Regions from separate parts of the Pandoraea pnomenusa genome, predicted to be linked through region 2. Evidence: predicted binding sites of a transcription regulator. Region 2 holds the regulator's gene; each other region holds the start of a gene.
The links. The regulator sigma-54, encoded in region 2, starts transcription at its own class of promoters, with help from an activator protein. The targets are predictions, from matches to a motif close to TGGCANGNAANCTGCTTT.
Positions count from the first base shown of each region.

Region 1 (7,095 bases), 2.6 Mb from region 2:
CTGAGCCAATGATTGGGCTGTCGTCGCGCGCAAGGCTTGCGTGGGCTTCAGCGCTGTGGAAGGCATCTTGCAGGTTAATCGTCGGTTCCTGACGCGACCGGCTGGCGGCTTCGCCGCTTGCCGTGCCACCCCCCCGGCCCGTGATCAGGCTGTTCTCCCGGCGATGCGCCCCTTCGGTTGTCCGAAGGGGCGTTTTTTTGGGGGTGAGCAGACCGTCGACAGCAGTGGGGATATGGAAATGCCGATTATGTATTTCGCGTAAACCCGCATCTGTGGCAGCATCGCGGGTCTGGGTGACGATGGCGGCAGTGGGCCGCGCGTGGCCCACGTGGGCCCACCCGGCTCACACGATACTGAACGGGCGCCCATCAGGCGCCAGACAAGCAAAAGGAGAATTCGCACATGCTGTCCCGTCAACTGATCCATGCGATCCTCGGCGCCACGCTGGCCGTGGCTTCGCTCGGCGCCGCCGCGCAGACCGCCGACAAGCCCCTGAAGGTCGGCACGATGGCCGGCTCGGACGCCCAGATCTTCGAAGTCGTGAAGCAGGTCGCGCATAAGCGCGGCCTCGAAATCAAGATCATCGAGTTCAGTGACTACGCACAGCCCAACGCCGCGCTCGATGCCGGCGATCTGGACGCCAACGGCTTTCAGCACAAGCCGTTCCTCGATAGCCAGGTCAAGGATCGCGGCTACAAGATCGTGAGCGCGGGACTCACTTACGTCTCACCACTGGGCTTCTATTCCAGGAAGTACAAGTCGCTCAAGGATCTGCCCAACGGCGCGAAGGTCGGTATCCAGAACGACCCGTCGAACGGTAACCGCGCCCTGCTGCTGTTGCAGAAAGAGGGGCTGATCAAGTTGCGCGCCGGTGCCGGCGTCGACGGCAAGAACGCCACGCCGCTCGATATCGCCGAGAACCCGAAGAAGCTGAAGATCGTGGAATTGGAAGCCGCGCAATTGCCGCGTGCATTGCCGGACCTCGACGCCGCGTCGATCAACACCAACTTCGCGGCGCAGGCCGGTCTGGTGCCCAAGCGCGATGCGATTGCCATCGAGGACCTGAAGGGGCCTTACGCGAACCTGATCGCCGTGCGCGCGAAGGATGCGAACAAGCCCTGGGTCAAGCAACTGGTCGACGCTTACGACTCGGACGAAGTCAAGCAGTTCATCGACAAGCAGTTCAAGGGCGCGCTCATCGCCACGTGGTAAGCCACGATGCCGTGGCGTGCCTTGCACGCCGCGCGGCCGGTGGGCAAAAAAACCGGGGCCATGGTCCCGGTTTTTTCATGCGCGCATCATTTGCAACGCGTCGTGCACCACGTCGCTGGCATGAAAGCGTTTGACTAGAATGGAAGTGTCATTCCGACGCAGGGGGGGCGCCATGTCCATGCTCAACGTTTCGATGATGCTCGTGGCATTGCTTGTCGGCTTCGCCGTCGGCATGCTGGTCGACCATTTCTGGGTCACCCATCACGACGAGCCCGCCAATCACAAGCGACTCGACTGGCACGAGATGTGGGAGCGTATCCGCCACCAGCACTGACGCTGGCATCCCGCCGGTCAGTTGCCGGGATGCTCGCGCAGCTTTCGCCATAGCGTCGACCGGCTGATGCCCAGCGCCTCGCAGGCGGCGCCCCGGTCGCCGCCGCACGCCGCGAGCGTGGCGCGAATGCGTGCCAGTTCCTCGGCGGCGCGTCGGGCGCGCCCGGTCTGCGCCAGTGGCGCGGCGCCGGTCTGACGCACTCCGGGCTCGCCGACTTGCCGTCCCCCGTGCGTGGGGGGAACATCGGGCGACGCCGGCGCATCGATGCGCAGGGGGGCGCCACCCGCCGGATCGAGTTCCGGTGCAATCTCGACCAGCCGTGCGCGATCGATCTCACGCGCCTCCACCACATCGGCGCAGACGACCGCAATGCGCTCGAGCAGATTTTCCAGTTCGCGCACATTGCCGGGCCAGCGATAAGTCGCCAGCAGTGGCAGTAGCGACGCCTGCAGGGCTTCGACGCTCATGCGCGCGCCGGCGCGCGCGAGGGCGCGCTCCAGAAAGAGCGGGGTGAGGCGTGGCAGGTCGTCCATGCGCTCGCGCAACGGCGGCAGCACCATGCGCAGGATGTTGAGCCGGTAATACAGGTCTTCGCGGAACAGACCGGCGGCCACCTGCTGCCGAAGGTCGCGGTGCGTTGCGGCGATCACGCGCACGTCGCACGGCACCGGTTCGGTCGCGCCGAGCCGCAGCACCTCGCGCTCCTGAAGCACGCGCAGCAGGCGCGTTTGCAGCGGCATCGGCATTTCGCCGATTTCGTCGAGAAAGATCGTGCCGTTGTGGGCCGTCTCGAACAGGCCGGCCTTGCCGCCGCGCCGCGCGCCGGAGAACGCGCCGTCTTCATAGCCGAAGAGCTCGCTCTCGAGCAGCGTCTCGGGAAACGCCGCGCAATTGATCGCCACGAAGGGATAGTCGCGTCGTCGACTGGCGTTGTGGATGCCCTGCGCGAGCAATTCCTTGCCGGTGCCGCTCTCGCCGTGCACAAGCACGGTCGAATCCGTCTGGGCGTAGCGGCGCGCCAGCGCGCGCACCTGCGTCATCGCAGCCGAGTCGCCGATCAGATCGTCGAGCCGGTAGCGCGCCACAAGGTGTCGCGGGCGGTGACGCGAACGCAGCGAACGGTCCACACGCGCAAACGCTTGCGAGTCCTGGCACGTGAGGAGCGCGCCTGTGAGCGTGCCCTGATCCAGCAGCGGGATGCGGTTGACGACCCACGTCTTGCCCGCCATGGAAACGATCGCCTCCAGTTCGGCGCTCGCGCTCTCCAGGGTGCGGGAAATGTCCAGTGCCGGCGCGATGGCGTCGAGCGGTCGGCCGACGGCGTCGATCGCATTCACGCCGAGCATGCCGGCCATCGACGCATTGATCGCCTCCACCCGGCCATCGAGGTCGACGGCGGCCACGCCTTCGTGCAGATGTCGGAGCACGGTGTCGAGACGCTCGCGCCGCTGCGCTTCGATGCGTCCGAAGCGCGCGACTTCCAGCGCCGTGTCGAACGCCGCGCGCACCGAGTCCTGCGAATAGAGAAACACGCCCGTGAGCCCCGCGCGCTCGGCCAGTTCGGTCACCAGGCCGGGGCCGACGATGACTTCCATGCCTTCGTCGCGCAGTCGATGCACGAGGTCTTCGGCGTCATGCGCGTCGTGATAGGCATGCTGCGGGATATCGAGATGAAACGCGCTCTTGAAGCGTTCGAATTCGGCGGCCGGGCGTGCATACGACACCAACGCGATGCGCGACGCAGGCGATGGCGAGGGCAGTGCGCGGCGCGCCCGGGCGAGCGCGTGCATGACATCGAAGCCGGTGACTTTCACGAGCACGACGGGCAGTGCGACGCGCTCGCGCAGGAATGCGCCATTCGAGCCCGCCGCGACGATACCGTCGACGCTGCCCGCGGGCAGCCGCGCCAGCGCGTCGATCACGGCTTCGTAGCCTTTGTCGATGATCTGGACGTCGGCGACGGCCGTGTAATCGGGCACGATGTCGCGATAGAGTTCGCCGAGCTTGCTGATGCCCACCGCCCAGATCACCGGCTTCCTGACGGCGGTGACGGTCGACTGCGCAAGCGCCGTGCGCAACAATCCGCCGGAGGCGGGCAGTGGCATCGGCACACGGGCGGACAGGTCGGTAGCGTTGGGTTTCGGCATGGCGCGGCTTGTGGAAAAGCGAGGGCGACGCGTCAGTCTGGGCGCGTGGAACAGCAATGATCGTAGCATATTGCGACAACGCGTTTCATATTTCGTTTCAAATTGAAATGTTTTGCGACGTGGTCGCAGCGCGGCGCACGGGGTTCGCCTTGACGTAAACGTCAGGTGCGCGAAGAATTTCCTTTGATAAATGAACGCGTTACGCATTGGTGCGCCGCGTGCGACGCCCGGTGCGATCAGCCTGCTCCGGCGTCTGGCACGCTCATTGCTATAACAAGCCACTGCATTTCAACCCAGCGCGATCCGGCGATTTCCGACCGTTCGTCGCGCGTGACACGACCGAGGGATTCACGTGACGCAAACCATTCGTTCGGCCGGCGCCGCCTTCCGCGAGGCCGTCAAGACCGAGCAACCGTTGCAGGTTGTCGGTGCGATCAACGCCAACCACGCCCTGCTGGCCAAGGCGGCCGGCTTCAAGGCGATTTATCTGTCCGGCGGCGGCGTCGCGGCCGGCTCGCTCGGGTTGCCCGATCTGGGCATCTCCACGCTCGACGATGTGCTGACCGATGTGCGCCGCATTACGGACGTCTGCGACCTGCCGCTGCTGGTCGATGTCGACACCGGGTTCGGTCCGTCGGCGTTCAACATTGCACGTACGGTGCAGTCGCTCATCAAATTCGGCGCCGGCGCCATGCACATCGAGGATCAGGTCGGCGCGAAGCGTTGCGGCCACCGTCCGGGCAAGGCGATCGTGACACAGCAGGAGATGGTCGATCGCATCAAGGCCGCGGTCGACGCGCGCACCGACGAGAACTTCGTCATCATGGCGCGTACGGACGCGTTGGCCGTGGAAGGTCTGCAGGCGGCCATCGACCGCGCTTGCGCGTGCGTGGAAGCGGGCGCCGACATGATCTTCCCGGAAGCGATGACCGAACTGCCGATGTACCGCCAGTTCGCCGATGCGGTGAAGGTGCCGGTGCTCGCCAACATCACCGAGTTCGGCTCGACCCCGTTGTTCACCGTGGAAGAGCTCAGGAGCGCGCAGGTCGGGTTGGTGCTGTATCCGCTGTCGGCGTTCCGCGCGATGAACAAGGCGGCCGAGAACGTGTACCACACGATTCGTCGCGACGGCACGCAAAAGGCCGTGCTCGACACCATGCAAACCCGCGCCGAGCTCTATGAGAGCATTGGCTATCACGCGTACGAGCAGAAGCTCGACGCGTTGTTCGCGCAACAGAAATAACCGAATCCCTGATCTGGAGGAATGAGCATGAGCGAGACGACCGCCACCGGCTTCAAGCCCAAGAAATCCGTCGCCCTGTCGGGCGTGACCGCCGGCAACACCGCCTTGTGTACGGTGGGCCGCTCGGGCAACGACCTGCACTATCGCGGCTACGACATCCTGGATCTGGCGCAGACCTCGGAGTTCGAGGAAATCGCGTATCTGCTGGTCTACGGCAAGCTGCCGACGGTGGCTGAACTGCGTGGCTACAAGGCCAAACTCAAGTCGCTGCGTGGCCTGCCGGCCGCGGTGAAGGAAGCCCTCGAGGCCGTGCCCGCCGCCGCGCACCCGATGGACGTGATGCGCACCGGGGTGTCGGTGCTGGGCACCGTGCTGCCCGAAAAGGACGATCACAACATTCCGGGCGCGCGCGACATTGCCGATCGCCTCATGGCGAGCCTGGGCTCGATGCTCCTGTACTGGTTCCACTACAGCCAGAATGGCGTGCGCATCGATGTCGAGACCGACGACGACAGCATCGGCGGCCACTTCCTGCACCTGCTCCACGGTCGGAAGCCGTCGGATCAGTGGGTGCGTGCGATGCACACGTCGCTGATCCTGTACGCCGAGCACGAGTTCAACGCATCGACCTTCACCGCTCGCGTGATCGCGGGCACGGGTTCCGACATGCACTCGGCCATTACCGGCGCCATCGGCGCACTGCGCGGTCCGAAGCATGGCGGCGCCAACGAAGTGGCGTTCGAAGTGCAAAAGCGTTACGACTCGCCGGACGAGGCCGAGGCCGACATCCGCAAGCGTGTCGAGAACAAGGAAGTGATCATCGGCTTCGGTCACCCCGTCTATACCGTGAGCGACCCGCGCAACAAGGTCATCAAGGAAGTCGCGCATCAGTTGTCGAAAGATCAGCAGAACACTGCCATGTACGACATCGCCGAGCGTCTGGAGTCGGTCATGTGGGACGTCAAGAAGATGTTCCCGAACCTCGACTGGTTCAGCGCCGTGAGCTATCACATGATGGGCGTGCCGACCGCGATGTTCACGCCGCTGTTCGTGATCGCCCGTACGTCGGGTTGGAGCGCACACATCATCGAGCAGCGCATCGACAACAAGATCATTCGCCCGAGCGCCAACTACACCGGTCCGGAAGATCGGAAGTTCGTACCGATCGAGCAACGCTGAGCCGTCCATGAACACCGAATACCGTAAATCGCTGCCCGGCACGTCGCTGGATTACTTCGACGCCCGCGCTGCCGTCGAGGCCATCGCGCCGGGCGCCTACGACACCTTGCCCTACACGTCGCGCGTGCTCGCCGAGAACCTCGTGCGCCGGTGCGATCCGGCCACGCTGGCCGAGTCGCTCAGGCAACTGATCGAGCGACGCCGCGACCTCGACTTTCCGTGGTTTCCCGCCCGTGTGGTGTGCCACGACATTCTTGGCCAGACGGCGCTCGTCGACCTCGCCGGTCTGCGTGATGCGATTGCCGCGCAAGGGGGCGATCCGGCGCTCGTGAACCCGGTGGTGCCCACGCAACTTGTGGTCGATCACTCCCTGGCGGTGGAGTGCGGCGGTTTCGATCCGGATGCCTTCGCCAAGAACCGCGCCATCGAAGATCGCCGCAACGAAGACCGCTTCGACTTCATCAACTGGACGAAGAAGGCGTTTCGCAACGTCGACGTGATTCCGCCGGGCAACGGCATTCTTCACCAGATCAACCTGGAGCGCATGAGCCCGGTGATTCAGGTGACGGACGGCGTGGCGTATCCCGACACGCTCGTGGGCACCGATTCGCATACCCCGATGGTCGATGCCCTCGGCGTGATTGCCGTCGGCGTGGGCGGGCTCGAAGCGGAAAGTGTGATGCTTGGGCGTGCCTCGTGGATGCGTTTGCCGGACATCGTCGGCGTGGAGCTCACGGGCAAACCGCAGCCGGGCATCACCGCCACGGACATCGTGCTCGCGCTCACCGAATTCCTGCGCAAGGAAAAGGTGGTCTCGGCCTACCTCGAGTTCTACGGCGAGGGCGCGGCGAATCTCACGTTGGGCGATCGGGCCACGATCTCGAACATGGCCCCCGAGTTCGGCGCCACGGCCGCGATGTTCTACATCGACGCGCAGACCATCAAATATCTGAAGCTCACCGGTCGCGACGACGCGCTCG
Region 1 is NZ_CP009553.3:1,997,324-2,004,418, forward strand. Features, by position in the region: gene LV28_RS49075 (hypothetical protein) at 1-328, opposite strand, end outside; gene LV28_RS33010 (MetQ/NlpA family ABC transporter substrate-binding protein) at 403-1,212, shown strand; gene LV28_RS48715 (hypothetical protein) at 1,385-1,546, shown strand; gene prpR (propionate catabolism operon regulatory protein PrpR) at 1,564-3,693, opposite strand; gene prpB (methylisocitrate lyase) at 4,046-4,936, shown strand; gene prpC (bifunctional 2-methylcitrate synthase/citrate synthase) at 4,964-6,115, shown strand; gene acnD (Fe/S-dependent 2-methylisocitrate dehydratase AcnD) at 6,123-7,095, shown strand, end outside.
Region 1: the regulator sigma-54 is predicted to act here: its motif matches at 3,948-3,965, upstream of prpB (methylisocitrate lyase).

Region 2 (7,095 bases):
ACTGCACGCGCTGCGAGTCGGCCGCCACACCGAGCGCGTGCGGGCCGATCACGATGCCGACACTCAGATAACCGAGCATCGGCGGCAGATGGAGCATGCGGAACAGCACCACCCCGATGCAGGCGGCGAACAGCAGGACAAGAGTGAGTTCGAGAGGCGAAGCCATCGGCTGGGGTCGGTTTCCTGAGTCAGTTGGAAGGCGCGCGGCACTTCTCATGCAAGCGCCGTGCCAGATTGCACCCGGACGGCAGGATCGAGGCAGAAACCGGAACGGTTCGGGACGTCTCCCGAATCGCGCAAGCCCAGGCGTGGTGCGGCTGTCCTCGGCGCGGCGTCCATTTTGATATACTCCGCGCATGATAGCGAAAATCAATCCAGACCGGGCACTCGAGGTCGCCCGGGAGGTGTTGCGCACCGAAGCCGACGCCATCGAACGAGTCTCTTCGCACCTCGACGACAGCTTCTTCGAAGCGGTTTCGCTGCTGCTCGCGTGTCGCGGTCGCGTCGTCGTGACGGGCATGGGCAAATCGGGGCACATCGGCCGCAAACTGGCCGCCACGTTCGCCAGCACTGGCACGCCCGCCTTTTTCGTTCACCCCGCCGAAGCCAGCCACGGCGATTTGGGCATGATCACGGCCGACGACGTCGTCGTCGCCCTGTCGAACTCCGGCGAAACGGGAGAACTCGTCAGTATTCTTCCGATGATAAAGCGCCTCGGCGCAAAGCTCATCGCCATGACCGGCAACGCCGCGTCGAGCCTCGGCCGTCTGTCCGACGTCCACCTCGACGCGCACGTGGACCGCGAAGCCTGCCCGCTGGGCCTGGCGCCCACGGCCAGCACCACCGCCGCGCTCGCGCTCGGCGACGCCCTGGCCGTGACGCTCCTCGACGCCCGCGGCTTCGGCGCCGAAGATTTCGCCCGCTCGCATCCGGGCGGCGCCCTCGGGCGGCGCCTGCTCACTTTCGTGCGCGACGTCATGCGCACCGGCGAGCGCATTCCGAGCGTGCGCGCCGACGCAAGCCTGTCCGAAGCCCTGCTCGAGATGACCGCCAAGGGTCTCGGCATGACGGCCATCGTCGATGCCGACGATCGCGTCGTGGGCATCTTCACCGACGGCGACCTGCGCCGCCTGTTCAAGCGCACGCTCGACTTCAGCACGCTCAAGCTCGCCGACGTCATGAAGGCCGACCCGCGTACCATCGGGCCGGATCAGCTCGCCGCGGAAGCCGCCGAGCTCATGGAGCGCTTCGGCATCACGCAGTTGCTCGTGACCGAGAACGGCCGCCTCGCCGGTGCGCTGAACGTCCACGATCTGTTCGCCGCCAAGGTCGTGTGAGTCCGTTGCCCATGAATCGACCCAGTACCGCCAGTACCGCCCCACTCGCGCCATTCGCCGCATTCGACGAGGCCGCCGCCGTCCGGCGCGCCGCCCGCGTGCGCGTGATGGTGTTCGACGTCGACGGTGTACTCACCGACGGCGGCCTGCGCTACGGCCCGGCCGGCGAACTCATCAAGACCTTCGACTCGCTCGACGGCCATGGCATGAAGCTGCTGGCCGAAGCCGGCATCGTCACCGCCATCATCACCGGTCGCCAGTCCGACATCGTTGCCAAACGCGCCTCGGACCTGCGTGTCGAACACGTCTACCAGGGCGTGCGCGACAAGCGCGAGGCGTTCGAGGACCTGTGCGGCAAATTGTCCGTGACGGCCGACGTCTGCGGCCACATCGGCGACGACTGGCCGGACCTGCCGGTGCTCACGCGCGTGGGCTTCGCTGCCTGCCCGGCCAACGCACATGCGGAAGTGAAAGCGCGCAGCCACTGGATCGCCGCCACGCGCGGCGGCGACGGCGCCGTGCGCGAACTGTGCGACTTCGTCCTGCGCGCGCAGGGGCGTTACGACGCCCTGCTCGCCGAAGCCCTCGCCTGACGCGCCGAAGGAGCCCATCCCCCCATGGCCATGCAACGCGTCTCGCCCGCTTCGCTGATCGCAATTGCCGTGCTCGCCGGACTTGCCGCCGGCACGTACTGGCTGGTGCAGCGCACGCTGCCCTCGGACGCCGATCGCGCGCCGTACGTCAAACAGCACATTCCCGATTACTATGCCGACGACATGGTGATCTCCATGCTCTCGGCAAGCGGCATGACGCAATATCGCGTCAACGCCGTTCACATGACGCACTTCGAAGACGACCAGACCACCGCGATGACGATGCCCGCCGTGCGCGCGTTCACCCCGGATCAGCCGGAAGTGACGGCCACCAGCAAGCGCGGCACGCTCAATGCCGACATGTCGGTGGTGGACCTGTACGACGACGCCGTCGTGGTGCGCCAGGCCGGCCCGCGCGACCCGGAAATGCGCGCACTCTCGGAACATTTCCAGGTGCTGGTGAACGAAGACATCGTCCGCACGGAAAAACCCGTCCAGCTGTATCGCGGGATGTCCGTGATGTACGGCGATGGCATGATTTTCAATAACATCACGCGCGCCGTACAATTGCTCGGCAACGTGCACGGCACGATCCAGCCGGCGGAACTGGGCAACAAGTCCCCGGCACCGCCCGCCACGCCCGGCGCGCCATCCCAGACCAAACAGGGCTCCAAGACCCCATGACCGATCGCCGCAATCCGCGACCCGCATCCCTTTCGCTGCGTGCCCTGCGCGCGCTGGCCGCCGCCTTCGCCGTGCTCGGCGCCCTGGCGTCGCCGCTCGCCCATGCCGAACGCGCCGACCGCGACAAGCCGCTCAACATCGAGTCGGATCACATGAGCTACGACGACCTCAAGCAGGTCAACATCTTCACGGGCAACGTGACGATGACCAAGGGGACCATCCTCCTCAAGGCCGATCGCGTCGAAGTGACCCAGGATCCGGAGGGCTACCAGTACGCCACGGCCTACTACAAGCCGGGCGGCCCCCTCGCCTACATGCGCCAGAAGCGCGATGGCCTCGACGAGTACATCGACGGCTGGGGCCAGACGATCTACTACAACGGCAAGACGGAAGTCGCCACGCTCACCACGCAGGCCACGCTCAAGCGCCTGGCCGGCGGCACGCGCGTGCTCGACGAAATCCATGGCAGCGTGATCACTTACGACACGTACAACGAGGTCTATACCGCGAACAGCGGGGCCGACCAGGTCAACGCCAACAATCCGAACGGCCGTGTACGCGCCACGCTCGCGCCGCGCAATGCGACGGGTGCCGCACCCGCGGCCGGCGGCCCGGGCAGCAAGCCGGCCGCAGCACCCAAGGGCGATCTGCCGCCGCTGTCTCCCTCCAAAAGCATCGGGAATCCGCGTGAGTAATTCTGCCAACAACGCCTCGACCATCAACCCGGGCGCCGGGCCGTCGGGCAAGCCGAGCGCGCTCGTCGTGCGCTCGCTCAAGAAGCAATACGGCGCGCGCACCGTCGTGAAGGACGTGTCGCTGGACGTGAAAAGCGGCGAGGTCGTGGGATTGCTCGGCCCCAATGGTGCCGGCAAGACGACCTCGTTCTACATGATCGTGGGACTCGTGCCCGCCGACGACGGCGAAATCCAGCTCGACGGCAACCTGATCAGCGAATTGCCGATTCACGAACGCGCCCGCATGGGCGTCTCGTACCTGCCGCAGGAAGCATCGGTGTTTCGCAAGCTCACGGTCGAGGACAATATTCGCGCCGTGCTCGAACTGCAGGTCGACGCCCAGGGCAAGCCGCTCAAGCGCGACGAGATCGAGCGACGCATCGAAGCCCTGCTCGACGAGCTCCAGGTGAGCCATCTGCGCGAGAATCCGGCCATGTCGCTCTCCGGCGGCGAGCGCCGCCGCGTGGAAATCGCCCGGGCGCTGGCGACGCAACCGCGCTTCATCCTGCTCGACGAGCCGTTTGCCGGCGTCGATCCGATCGCCGTGCTGGAAATCCAGCGAATCGTGCGTTTTCTGAAAGATCGGGGCATCGGTGTCCTCATCACCGACCACAACGTGCGGGAAACGCTCGGCATCTGCGATCACGCCTACATCATCAGCGAAGGCTCGGTGCTCGCCGCGGGCACCCCCGACCAGATCGTGGCCGACGAGAGCGTCCGGCGCGTCTATCTGGGCGAGAATTTCCGGATGTAAAGCAAATTTTTCGCATGTAAACCCTGCCTCCGATAGGGCGCCGGGCCGGTTCCGCTGGCGTGACAAAGCCTCTACAATGAAGGCGAGACACGCTATGAAACCGACTCTTCAACTCCGCACCTCGCAGCACCTGACCCTCACGCCGCAGTTGCAGCAATCCATCCGGTTGTTGCAACTGTCGACGCTCGAACTTCAGCAGGAAGTCGAGCACGCCCTCACCCAGAACCCGATGCTCGAGCGCGAGGACGACTGGCTCGCGGGCTCGGTACGTGTCGGCACGGACGGGTCGCTTCGCAACGAGCGCAGCACGTCGGCGAGCAGCGCCAGCGAGGGCCATGAGTCCGCCAACGGCCATGACGAAACCCGCGAGCTCGACGGCCAGACCCGCTTCGACGACAGCAACCAGGACAGCGGCAGCGATTGGAGTCTTAACGATTTCGCCCGTTCGGGCAGCGCCTCGGACGACGACGACAACGCGCGCCCGCAGTTGCACGTCGATCACCCCAACCTTCGCGAACACCTGCTCGCGCAGCTGCGCCTGACCAAGGCGGGGCCGCGCGATCGCGCGCTTGTCGAATTCCTGATCGAATCGCTCGACGAAGACGGCTACCTCGGCACCATGCTCGACGAAATCCAGGCGGATATGCCTGAAGAGCTGGCGCTCGAGACCGAGGAGATCAACGCGGCGCTCGCGCTCCTGCAGAGCTTCGATCCGGCCGGTGTGGGTGCCCGTACGCCGTCCGAATGCCTGCGCCTTCAGTTGCAGCGCCTGCCGCCGAGCAATGTGCGCACGCTCTCGCTGCGCATCGTCTCGGATCACCTGGAACTGCTCGCCGCGCGCGATTACACGCGTTTGCGTCGCCTGCTCGGCGTGAGCGAAGACAGCCTGCGCGCGGCGCATCACCTGATTCGCTCGCTCGACCCTTTCCCCGGCGCGGCCTACGGCTCGCCGCAGGCCGATTACGTGGTGCCCGACGTGCTGGTGCGCAAGCAGGGCAGCAACTGGATCGCCGAACTCAACCCCGAGGTCATGCCGCGGCTGCGCATCAATGAGATGTACGCGCGAATTCTGCGAAACAACCGCAACGATCCGGGCACCGGCAATCTGCAGCAACAGCTCCAGGAAGCCCGCTGGCTGATCAAGAACATCCAGCAACGGTTCGACACGATCCTGCGTGTCGCACAGGCGATCGTCGAGCGTCAGAAGAACTTCTTCACGCACGGCGAAATCGGCATGCGGCCCTTGGTTTTACGCGAGATTGCTGATACGCTGGGTTTACATGAATCCACGATTTCACGGGTGACAACCAGTAAGTACATGCTCACTCCATTCGGGACTTTCGAGCTCAAGTACTTCTTTGGTTCGCACGTGGCCACGGAGGCGGGCGGCGCAGCGTCATCGACGGCCATCCGCGCACTCATCAAGCAACTCATAGGAGCAGAAGACCCGCAGAGCCCCCTTTCCGACAGCCGTATCGCGGAACTGCTGGCAGAGCAAGGGTTCGTGGTGGCGCGGCGCACTGTCGCGAAGTACCGCGAGGCCATGCGAATCCCCGCAGTCAACTTGCGCAAATCTTTGTAGTACGGTCCTAGTGCGCCATGTTGGCTCGCTGGGGCATTACGCCGCAGTGCGACATTGCGTCACGCCAATGGCTCTCGTCAGCCGGCGTCGCTCGTGACGCGGCCTGCACTTCGGCATTTCAGCAAGGAGAGCAGCTATGAATCTGAAGATCAGTGGACATCATCTCGAACTCACGCCGTCGCTGCGCGAATTCGTCGTCAACAAGCTCGAACGCGTGTTGAGGCACTTCGATCAGCTCATCGGCGCCGAGGTGATCCTCTCTGTCGACAAGACCAAGGAGAAGACCGGGCGCCAGATCGCCAGCATCACGGTGTATCTCAAGGGTAAGGAGATTTTCGTCGAGAAGTGTGACGAGAATATGTACGCCGCCATCGACAAGCTGATCGATATGCTCGACCGCAAGGTAATGCAATACAAGGACAAGGTTCAGGATCACGGCCGCGAGGCACTCAAGCACCAGCAACCTCCAGAGGCGGAACCGCTGCAATAAGTCCATCCGGGAGAGGTCGTCGCATTGACCGACACTGACGCGAAGCCGCACGGAACCTCACGCGCGAACCCACGTCTGTCATAAGTCTGGCATCACCCACCGCGGGGCCGTTGAACGGCCCCTTTTGTATGGTCCCGACGAGTTCCGCGCGTTGGCGCGGGCGCAGCGACGGGTGGTCTATAATGCGAGGTCAATCGGGGGTTGGAGGGCGACTACGCGTTCGCCCGCATTACAAGATGAATCGTTTAGTCAAACTCTTACCTGCGTCCAACATCCTGCTTGGACTGTCCGTCACCAGCAAGAAGCGCGTCTTCGAGCAAGCCGGGCTGCTCTTCGAGAGCAATGCCGGGCTCACGCGCGCGCTTGTCACCGACAATCTGTTTGCGCGCGAGCGTCTGGGCTCGACCGGGCTGGGGGAAGGCGTGGCGATTCCGCACGGCCGGATCAAGGGTCTGAAACATCCGATGGCCGCCTTCGTGCGCCTGGCCGACCCGATTCCCTTCGAAGCGCCCGACGGCCAGCCCGTCTCCCTGCTGTTCTTCCTGCTGGTTCCGGAACAGGCGACCCAGCAACATCTCGAGATTCTGTCCGAAATTGCCCAGTTGCTCTCCGATCGCTCGATGCGCGAGACATTGACCACGGCGCCCGACGCCGAAGTCATTCACGCCGCGCTCGCGAACTGGCAGCCCTGAGCCCGCGGGGGCTCGCCGATTTCCGCCGATATTCACGGGTATCGCCGCAAAGACTGACGAATTCCGTAGCTCCCACACCCAACCGAACGAGGCGACGCGGTGGAACTGACCGGCATCAACGCGCAGAGCATATTCGACGACAACGCAGCCACGCTGCGCCTGTCGTGGCTGACCGGCCATGAGGGATGGGAGCGCGGTTTCACGCCTGAAAGCGTGGCTACCGCAACCT
Region 2 is NZ_CP009553.3:4,833,133-4,840,227, forward strand. Features, by position in the region: gene LV28_RS45600 (monovalent cation:proton antiporter family protein) at 1-166, opposite strand, end outside; gene LV28_RS45605 (KpsF/GutQ family sugar-phosphate isomerase) at 357-1,337, shown strand; gene LV28_RS45610 (KdsC family phosphatase) at 1,445-1,930, shown strand; gene lptC (LPS export ABC transporter periplasmic protein LptC) at 1,955-2,614, shown strand; gene lptA (lipopolysaccharide transport periplasmic protein LptA) at 2,611-3,309, shown strand; gene lptB (LPS export ABC transporter ATP-binding protein) at 3,332-4,102, shown strand; gene LV28_RS45630 (RNA polymerase factor sigma-54) at 4,197-5,684, shown strand; gene hpf (ribosome hibernation-promoting factor, HPF/YfiA family) at 5,821-6,174, shown strand; gene ptsN (PTS IIA-like nitrogen regulatory protein PtsN) at 6,411-6,866, shown strand; gene hprK (HPr(Ser) kinase/phosphatase) at 6,966-7,095, shown strand, end outside.

Region 3 (7,095 bases), 1.9 Mb from region 2:
CGTATAGCGGGATAACGCCGCACGCAGGGACTCGCCGAGATTCGCACCAGACCGGATCGTCACGCGCAGTTCGTGCTGCCCGCTCAACACGCAGTCTTCCACACGGGGTAACGTGGGGACGCCTGCATGCCGATAGATCCGCGAAAGCGCAGGTTTCATAGTCGATAGTCTCCTTGCTCTTCGAGCATCGTCTTGATTTGCTTCTTCACGATCTTGCCGTAGCCCGACTTGGGCATGGCATTCCAGAAAACGAAGCGACGCGGCCACTTGTATCGGGCAATGCGCGCCTCGAGATGTCCGAGCAGTTCATCGGCCTGTGCGGCCATGCCTTCCCGGGCGACCACCACCGCGAGCCCGCTCTCGCCCCACTTCGGGTCGGGCACGCCGAGCACCGCACACTCCGACACGGCCGGATGCGTGAGCAGGGCCTCCTCGATTTCGCGCGGATAGACGTTCGAGCCGCCCGAAATGTACATGTCGGACGCGCGTCCCGTGATGTAGAGGAAGCCCTGCGCGTCGACGTGGCCCAGGTCGCCCGTATGGAACCAGTCATCCTTGAACGCCTTGGCATTCGCATCCGGATTGTTGTGATAGCCCATGAAGACGGCGGGACCGCGCACGCAGATCTCACCCGAGGCGAACGGCGGCTGACGCTCGCCGCGCTCGTCGAGAATCGCCACCTCCATGCCGGTGCGCGGCATGCCGCACGTGCCCACGCGCGCATCGGGCGCATCGTCGTCTTCGCCATGCAGCCACGGCGGCAACACAGTGATGTTGCCGGTCACCTCGCCCAGCCCGTAGTACTGCACCAGCACACGCCCCAGCTTCCGCAGCGCGTATTTCTGGTCGGCGCGATACATGGGCGCACCCGCGTAGATCACGAAACGCAGCGAGCTGTGGTCGTACTGGTCCACCGCCGGATCCTCCACGAGCATCTTCACGATGGTGGGCACCGTGAACATGTTGTCCACGCGATGGCGCTCGATCGCCTGCCACACCTGCGCCGCGTCCATCTTTTCGCCCGGCAGCAGCACGCTCGCCGCGCCGCGCGCGGTGTTGACGATGGCGTGGATACCGGCACCGTGCGAGAGCGGTGCGACGACCATCGAGCGGCTGCGATACGTGATGCCGGGCATCAGGTCGGCCAGATGGTTCGTGACGACGAACGCCATCTGCCCGTGCGAGAGCACACCCGCTTTCGGATGTCCGGTCGTGCCGGACGTGTAGAAGAACCACAGCGGGTCCTCGTACTCGACTTCCGCCTCGTAACCGGCCGCGCCCATATGCGCGGCCACGAGCGTTTCGTAATGGAACTCGCCCGCACGCGGCGCACCCAGCGCGATCACATGACGCAGGGCGGGCGACGCGGCACGCACGGCGTCGACGTGTCCCTCGAAGCCGGCGTCGTAGATCATCACGCACGCGCCGCTCGATTGCCCGAGATACGCCGCCTCGGGTGCGGTAATGCGGAAGTTCGTCGGCACCCACACGGCGCCGAGGCGAAACGCGATCCACGCGCTCTCGAAAATCGGCAGGTTGTTGCGCGAGTGCACCAGCAACTTGTCGCCCTTGCCCACGCCCAACTTGCGCAGCGCGTCGACGGCCGCGTTCACGCGAGCGTCGATCTGCGCCCAAGTGGTGACCTTGTCGCCGACGATCAATCCGGGCTCGTCCGGGTGACGCCGGGCAACGTCGGCCAGCAGCCGGCCGAGATTCATGACCTTCTTGAGCATGTCGCTCGTCTCCTCTACTTTCTTATGGCTCAGTCTTGCGATATGACGGGCCCGGCCAGCGCCGGGCCACCTGCCTGACATGCTTCGCACCCCCCAACGGTCCGGCGTGCGTCGATGGACTTCGATGTGGCTTGCGACGCGATGCGCACTGATGCACACCCATGCGCATCGATGCACCTCAGTGCGCCGGACTACGCCTCATCGCGCCTCGAGAATGCTGACGTAATTGGCGACGGCCGCGCCGCCCATGTTGAACACGCCCGCAAGCTTCGCGTTGGGGATCTGCATCTCGCCGGCGGTGCCCGTGAGCTGCATGGCCGCCATCACGTGCATCGACACGCCCGTCGCGCCGACCGGATGTCCCTTGGCCTTGAGGCCGCCCGACGGGTTGACCGGTAGCAGACCATTCTTCTCCGTCAGGCCCTCGGCGATCACGTTGGCCCCCTGGCCGGGCTTCGCGAGTCCCATCGCCTCGTACTCGATCAGTTCGGCGATGGTGAAACAGTCATGCGTCTCGACCAGCGACAAGTCCTTCAGCGACACGCCCGCCACGCCCAGCGCCTGACGCCAGGCGTGCTGACCGCCCTCGAAGGCCAGCGGGTCACGGCGCGAAAGCGGCAGGTAATCGTTGACCTGCACGGCCGCGCGAAAGCCCACGGCCTTGGGCATCGTGCGTGCGACGTCGGCCGAGGAGATCACCAGCGCGGCGGCCCCGTCGGAGACCATCGAGCAATCGGTGCGCTTGAGCGGTCCGGCGACGAACGGATTCTTCTCCGAGACGTTACGGCAGAAGTCGTAGCCGAAGTCGCGGCGCATGTGCGCGTAGGGATTCACCGAGCCATTGCGATGATTCTTCGCTGCGATGCGTGCAAGCGCGTCGGACTGATCGCCGTAACGCTCGAAGTAGGTTTGCGCGATCGTGCCGAACACGCCGGCAAAGCCGCCGGGAATGCCCGCCTCTTCCCGCGCGTAGCTGCATTTGAGCAGGACGTCACCGACTTGCGGGGTGGCCAGCTCGGTCATCTTCTCGAAGCCGATCACGAGCACGTGCGTCGCCTTGCCGGCCTCGATGGATTGCAAGCCGCCGTGCACCGCGGCCGAACCCGTGGCGCAGGCGTTCTCGTAACGCGTGGCGGGCTTGAAGCGCAGCCCGGGAATGCGGTTGAAGACGAGCGAGGACGGGAAGTCCTGATACAGGAAACCGCCGTTGAAGGTGCCGACATGAATCGAGTCGATCTGCTCGGGCGCGAGGCCCGCGTCGTCGAGAGCGGCTTGTGCGACATCGGCCAGCAGAACTTCGGCATCGACGTTATCGAGTTTGCCGAACTGGGAGTGGGCCCAGCCGGTAAGGCATGCAGCAACCATGAAGTGTTCTCCGGAAAATTGGGGTCATCCAGACTCCGGTGAGCAATTTCGATGCCAGACAAATGCGCCTGCCCGATTTGACGTGATGCGGGCGCCATTCGGTGCGGCGCGGGCGGCGTCGACCTGCCCCCTGCGTCCTCCTTGCAGCGGCGACGCTTGTGGCGCGCCGGCAATTGACGCAAGCGTAAAGCGCGTGTCACCCGCCGGGCAAGTGAATTCGAGTGCACCCCGCGTGAGGCGAATTTGCTGTGCCGCAACACGCCGGGTATGTCGCGCGGTCGATGCGACACCTGTCGCATCGCGACGATGCCCGGCCTGCGACAGGTGTCGCAAACTGCGCGGCGGATGCGACACCTGTCGCACCGCGACGCGTCGCGCACGCCAGCGGCTTCGTCATCGCCGAGGGGCGAACCGGTCGCGCCGCGCGCCGTTCCCATCAAGCGAAAGCCAGCGAGACAGCGCGGGGCGCGCGTGGTGGCGCGTGGCGGCGATGCGAGGGAATTCACCGATGCTTAACAACGTAAGGGTTTTCCCGCCCGGCGCGCGATCTGGCATTCGACTTGCGTAAGATAGCCAGGCCACTCGCACGCCGCAGGACGCGAGCCGGCCGGGGCGCTGCAAGGCAACACGCTGGCGCGCCTCGCGCTTCAGATGCGGTCACCAAACCAATAAACAGGAGACATGCAGTATGAGCACCATGGATCGCCGCCACTTCATCAAGGTCGTGGCAGCCACGTCGGCAGCCGCCGCGACGGGGTTGTACCAGACGCAGGCACACGCCGCCGAATTCACGCTGAAGTTCGCGAACAATCTCCCCGTCAGCCACCCGATGAATATCCGCGCCAAGGAGATGGCGCAGAAGATCGCCGAGCAGTCGAAGGGCCGCATCGACTTCCAGATCTATCCGAACAACCAGCTCGGCAGCGACAGCGACATGCTGAGCCAGATCCGCGCAGGCGCGATCGACTACTTCACGCTCTCGCCGCTGATTCTCGGCACGCTCGTGCCGTCGGCACAGATCTCCGGCGTGGGCTTCGCATTCAAGGACTACAGCCAGGTGTGGGCCGCCATGGACGGCGACCTCGGTGCGCACGTGCGCGGCCAGATCGCCAAGACCTCGGTGTTCGCCTTCGACAAGATCTGGGAGAACGGCTATCGACAGATCACCACGAGCAGCCGCCCGATCAACTCGCCCGCCGATCTCAAGGGCCTGAAGATCCGCGTCCCGACGAGCCCGCTGTGGACGTCGATGTTCAAGGCGTTCGACGCATCGCCCACGTCGATCAACTTCGCCGAAGTGTATTCGGCCCTGCAGACGCACATCGTCGAAGCGCAGGAAAACCCGCTGGCATTGCTGACCACGGCCAAGCTCTACGAAGTGCAGAAGTACGTATCGATGACGAATCACATGTGGGACGGCTTCTGGTTCCTCGCCAACAAGCAGAAGTGGGACAAGCTGCCCAAGGATCTGCAGGCGATCGTGACGGCCAACGTGAACGCTGCCGCCATGGCGCAGCGCGACGACGTGCGCAAGCTCAACGACGGCGTGATGGCGGAGCTCAAGCAGAAGGGCCTCGTGTTCAATGCGCCGAACAACGAGCAATTCCGCGACAAGCTTCGCAGCGCGGGCTTCTATGCCGAATGGCACAAGAAGTTCGGCGATGAGGCTTGGGCCATGTTGGAAAAGTACACCGGGAAGCTCGCGTAAATGGAAACGTTGACGATGACGGCCGAGCCGACGCACGCGCTCGCCCGCCTCTTCTGCCACGTCAACCGCGCGGTGATGAAAGTCACCGAGGCGGTTGCCGTGCTGCTGGTGGTGGCGGAGACACTCATCCTGCTCGCGGGCGTGATCTCGCGTTACGGGTTCGACAATCCGCTCACGTGGTCGGACGAGCTCGCCCAGATCCTGTTCATCTGGCTATCGATGCTCGGCGCCGTGCTGGCGCTCGACCGGGGCGAGCACATGCGTTTGTCCGCCATCGTCAACAAGCTCCCCGTTGCGTGGCGCGAATGGTTTCAGACCATGGCCGCGCTCACGGTCTGCGTGTTCGTGGCACTCATCATCATGCCCGCATACACGCATGCCATCGAACAGATGGACATCACCACACCGGCACTGGAAATTCCGGACGGGCTGCGCGCCGCGGCGCTCCCGGTCGGCGCCGGTCTGATGCTCATCGCCGCGATATCGCGCCTGGCTCGCTGCTCGAGCATGCGCCAGCTGGGCCTGGGCGTGCTGGTCGTGGCCGCCCTCGGTGCGGCACTCTGGCTCGGGCGCCCGGCGCTCATCGCCATGGGCAACTACAACCTGCTGGTGTTCTTCGTGCTGATCGTGGGCGCCTGCGTGGCAGGCGGCATTCCCATCGCCTTCGCGTTCGGCACCGCGACACTGGCGTATCTCGCGCTGGTCACCGACGCACCGTTGCAGATCGTGGTGAGCCGCATGGACGAAGGCATGTCCGGTCTCATCCTGCTGTCGGTGCCGCTGTTCGTGCTGCTCGGCGCGCTCATCGAGATGAGCGGTCTCGCCCGCAGCCTGATCGAATTCATGGCCTCGCTGCTCGGGCATGTGCGCGGCGGCCTGCAATACGTGCTGCTCGGCGCGATGTTCCTCGTGTCCGGCATCTCCGGCTCAAAGGCTGCCGACATGGCGGCCGTGGCCCCGGCACTCTTTCCCGAAATGCAACGCCGCGGCTCCAAGCCGGAAGACCTCGTCGCGCTGCTCTCGTCGACCGGCGCCATGACCGAGACGATTCCGCCAAGTCTCGTGCTGATTACCATCGGTGCGGTGTGCGGCGTGTCGATCACGGCCCTGTTCGTCGGCGGCCTGCTGCCCGCGGTCATCGCCACGCTCGCCATCGTGGTCGTCTGCTTTGCCCGCTCGCGCAAGGAAGCGCCGCACGCGGCGAAACGCGCGCCGTGGAGCGTGATCGGCAAGACGTTCATCGTGGCGCTGCCCGCCCTGGCCCTGCCGATCCTGATTCGCACGGCCGTGATCGAGGGCGCCGCCACGGCCACCGAGGTCTCGACCGTCGGCATCGCGTACACGATCGTGATCGGCCTGATCGTCCACATCTTCAAGAAGCATCTCGACTTCAAGCGCCTGTACCCGCTGCTCACCGAGACGGCCGCGCTGTCCGGTGCCATCCTGCTCATCATCGGCATGGCCACCGCCATGGCATGGGCACTGACGCAGTCGGGCTTCTCCGCGAAGCTCGTCGGCCTGATGCATGGCGTGCCGGGCGGGCAGATCGGCTTCCTGCTCATCTCGATGGTCGTGTTCATCGTGCTCGGCAGCGTGCTCGAGGGCATTCCCGCCATCGTGCTGTTCGGGCCGCTGCTCTTCCCGGTCGCCCGTTCGATGGGCATTCACGACGTGCACTACGCCATGGTCGTGATCCTGTCGATGGGCATGGGCCTGTTCGCACCGCCGCTGGGCGTGGGCTTCTACGCCGCATGCGCCATCGGCAAGACCTCACCGGACAAGGTCTTCAACCGGATGTGGACCTATATGGGCGCGCTGCTCGTGGCCTTGCTCATCGTGGTCTTCGTCCCCTGGATCTCGATCGGTTTCCTGAAGTAAGACACATTCACTAACGTTTTTACCGACGGGCTCCGCCGCGCAGCTGGCGGCGGGGCCCGTGCTGTAGAAGTCAATAAATTTAGGAGTCCATAGCATGACGGAGAAAGTTGCAGTGGTCACGGGCGGCGGCATGGGCATTGGCGCCGCCATTTGCGAACGATTGGTCAAGGACGGCATGACGGTGGTGGTGGCCGATCTGAACGAAGGCGCGGCGGCGGAGACGGCGGCGAAGCTGAGCGCGGCAGGTGGCAACGCGTGGGCGCTGACCATGAATGTGGGCGATGCGCAATCGATCGCCGACGGCTTTGCACAGGTCGCGCAGCGTCACGGGCGCTGCGACGTGCTCGTGAACAACGCAGGGATCGCCAAGACGTTTCCGTTCCTCGACTATCCGATCGATCACTGGCATCA
Region 3 is NZ_CP009553.3:1,317,737-1,324,831, reverse strand. Features, by position in the region: gene LV28_RS30075 (PPC domain-containing DNA-binding protein) at 1-159, opposite strand, end outside; gene LV28_RS30070 (acyl-CoA synthetase) at 156-1,766, opposite strand; gene LV28_RS30065 (acetyl-CoA acetyltransferase) at 1,932-3,098, opposite strand; gene LV28_RS30055 (TRAP transporter substrate-binding protein) at 3,787-4,806, shown strand; gene LV28_RS30050 (TRAP transporter large permease) at 4,822-6,684, shown strand; gene LV28_RS30045 (SDR family NAD(P)-dependent oxidoreductase) at 6,779-7,095, shown strand, end outside.
Region 3: the regulator sigma-54 is predicted to act here: its motif matches at 3,138-3,155, upstream of LV28_RS30065 (acetyl-CoA acetyltransferase).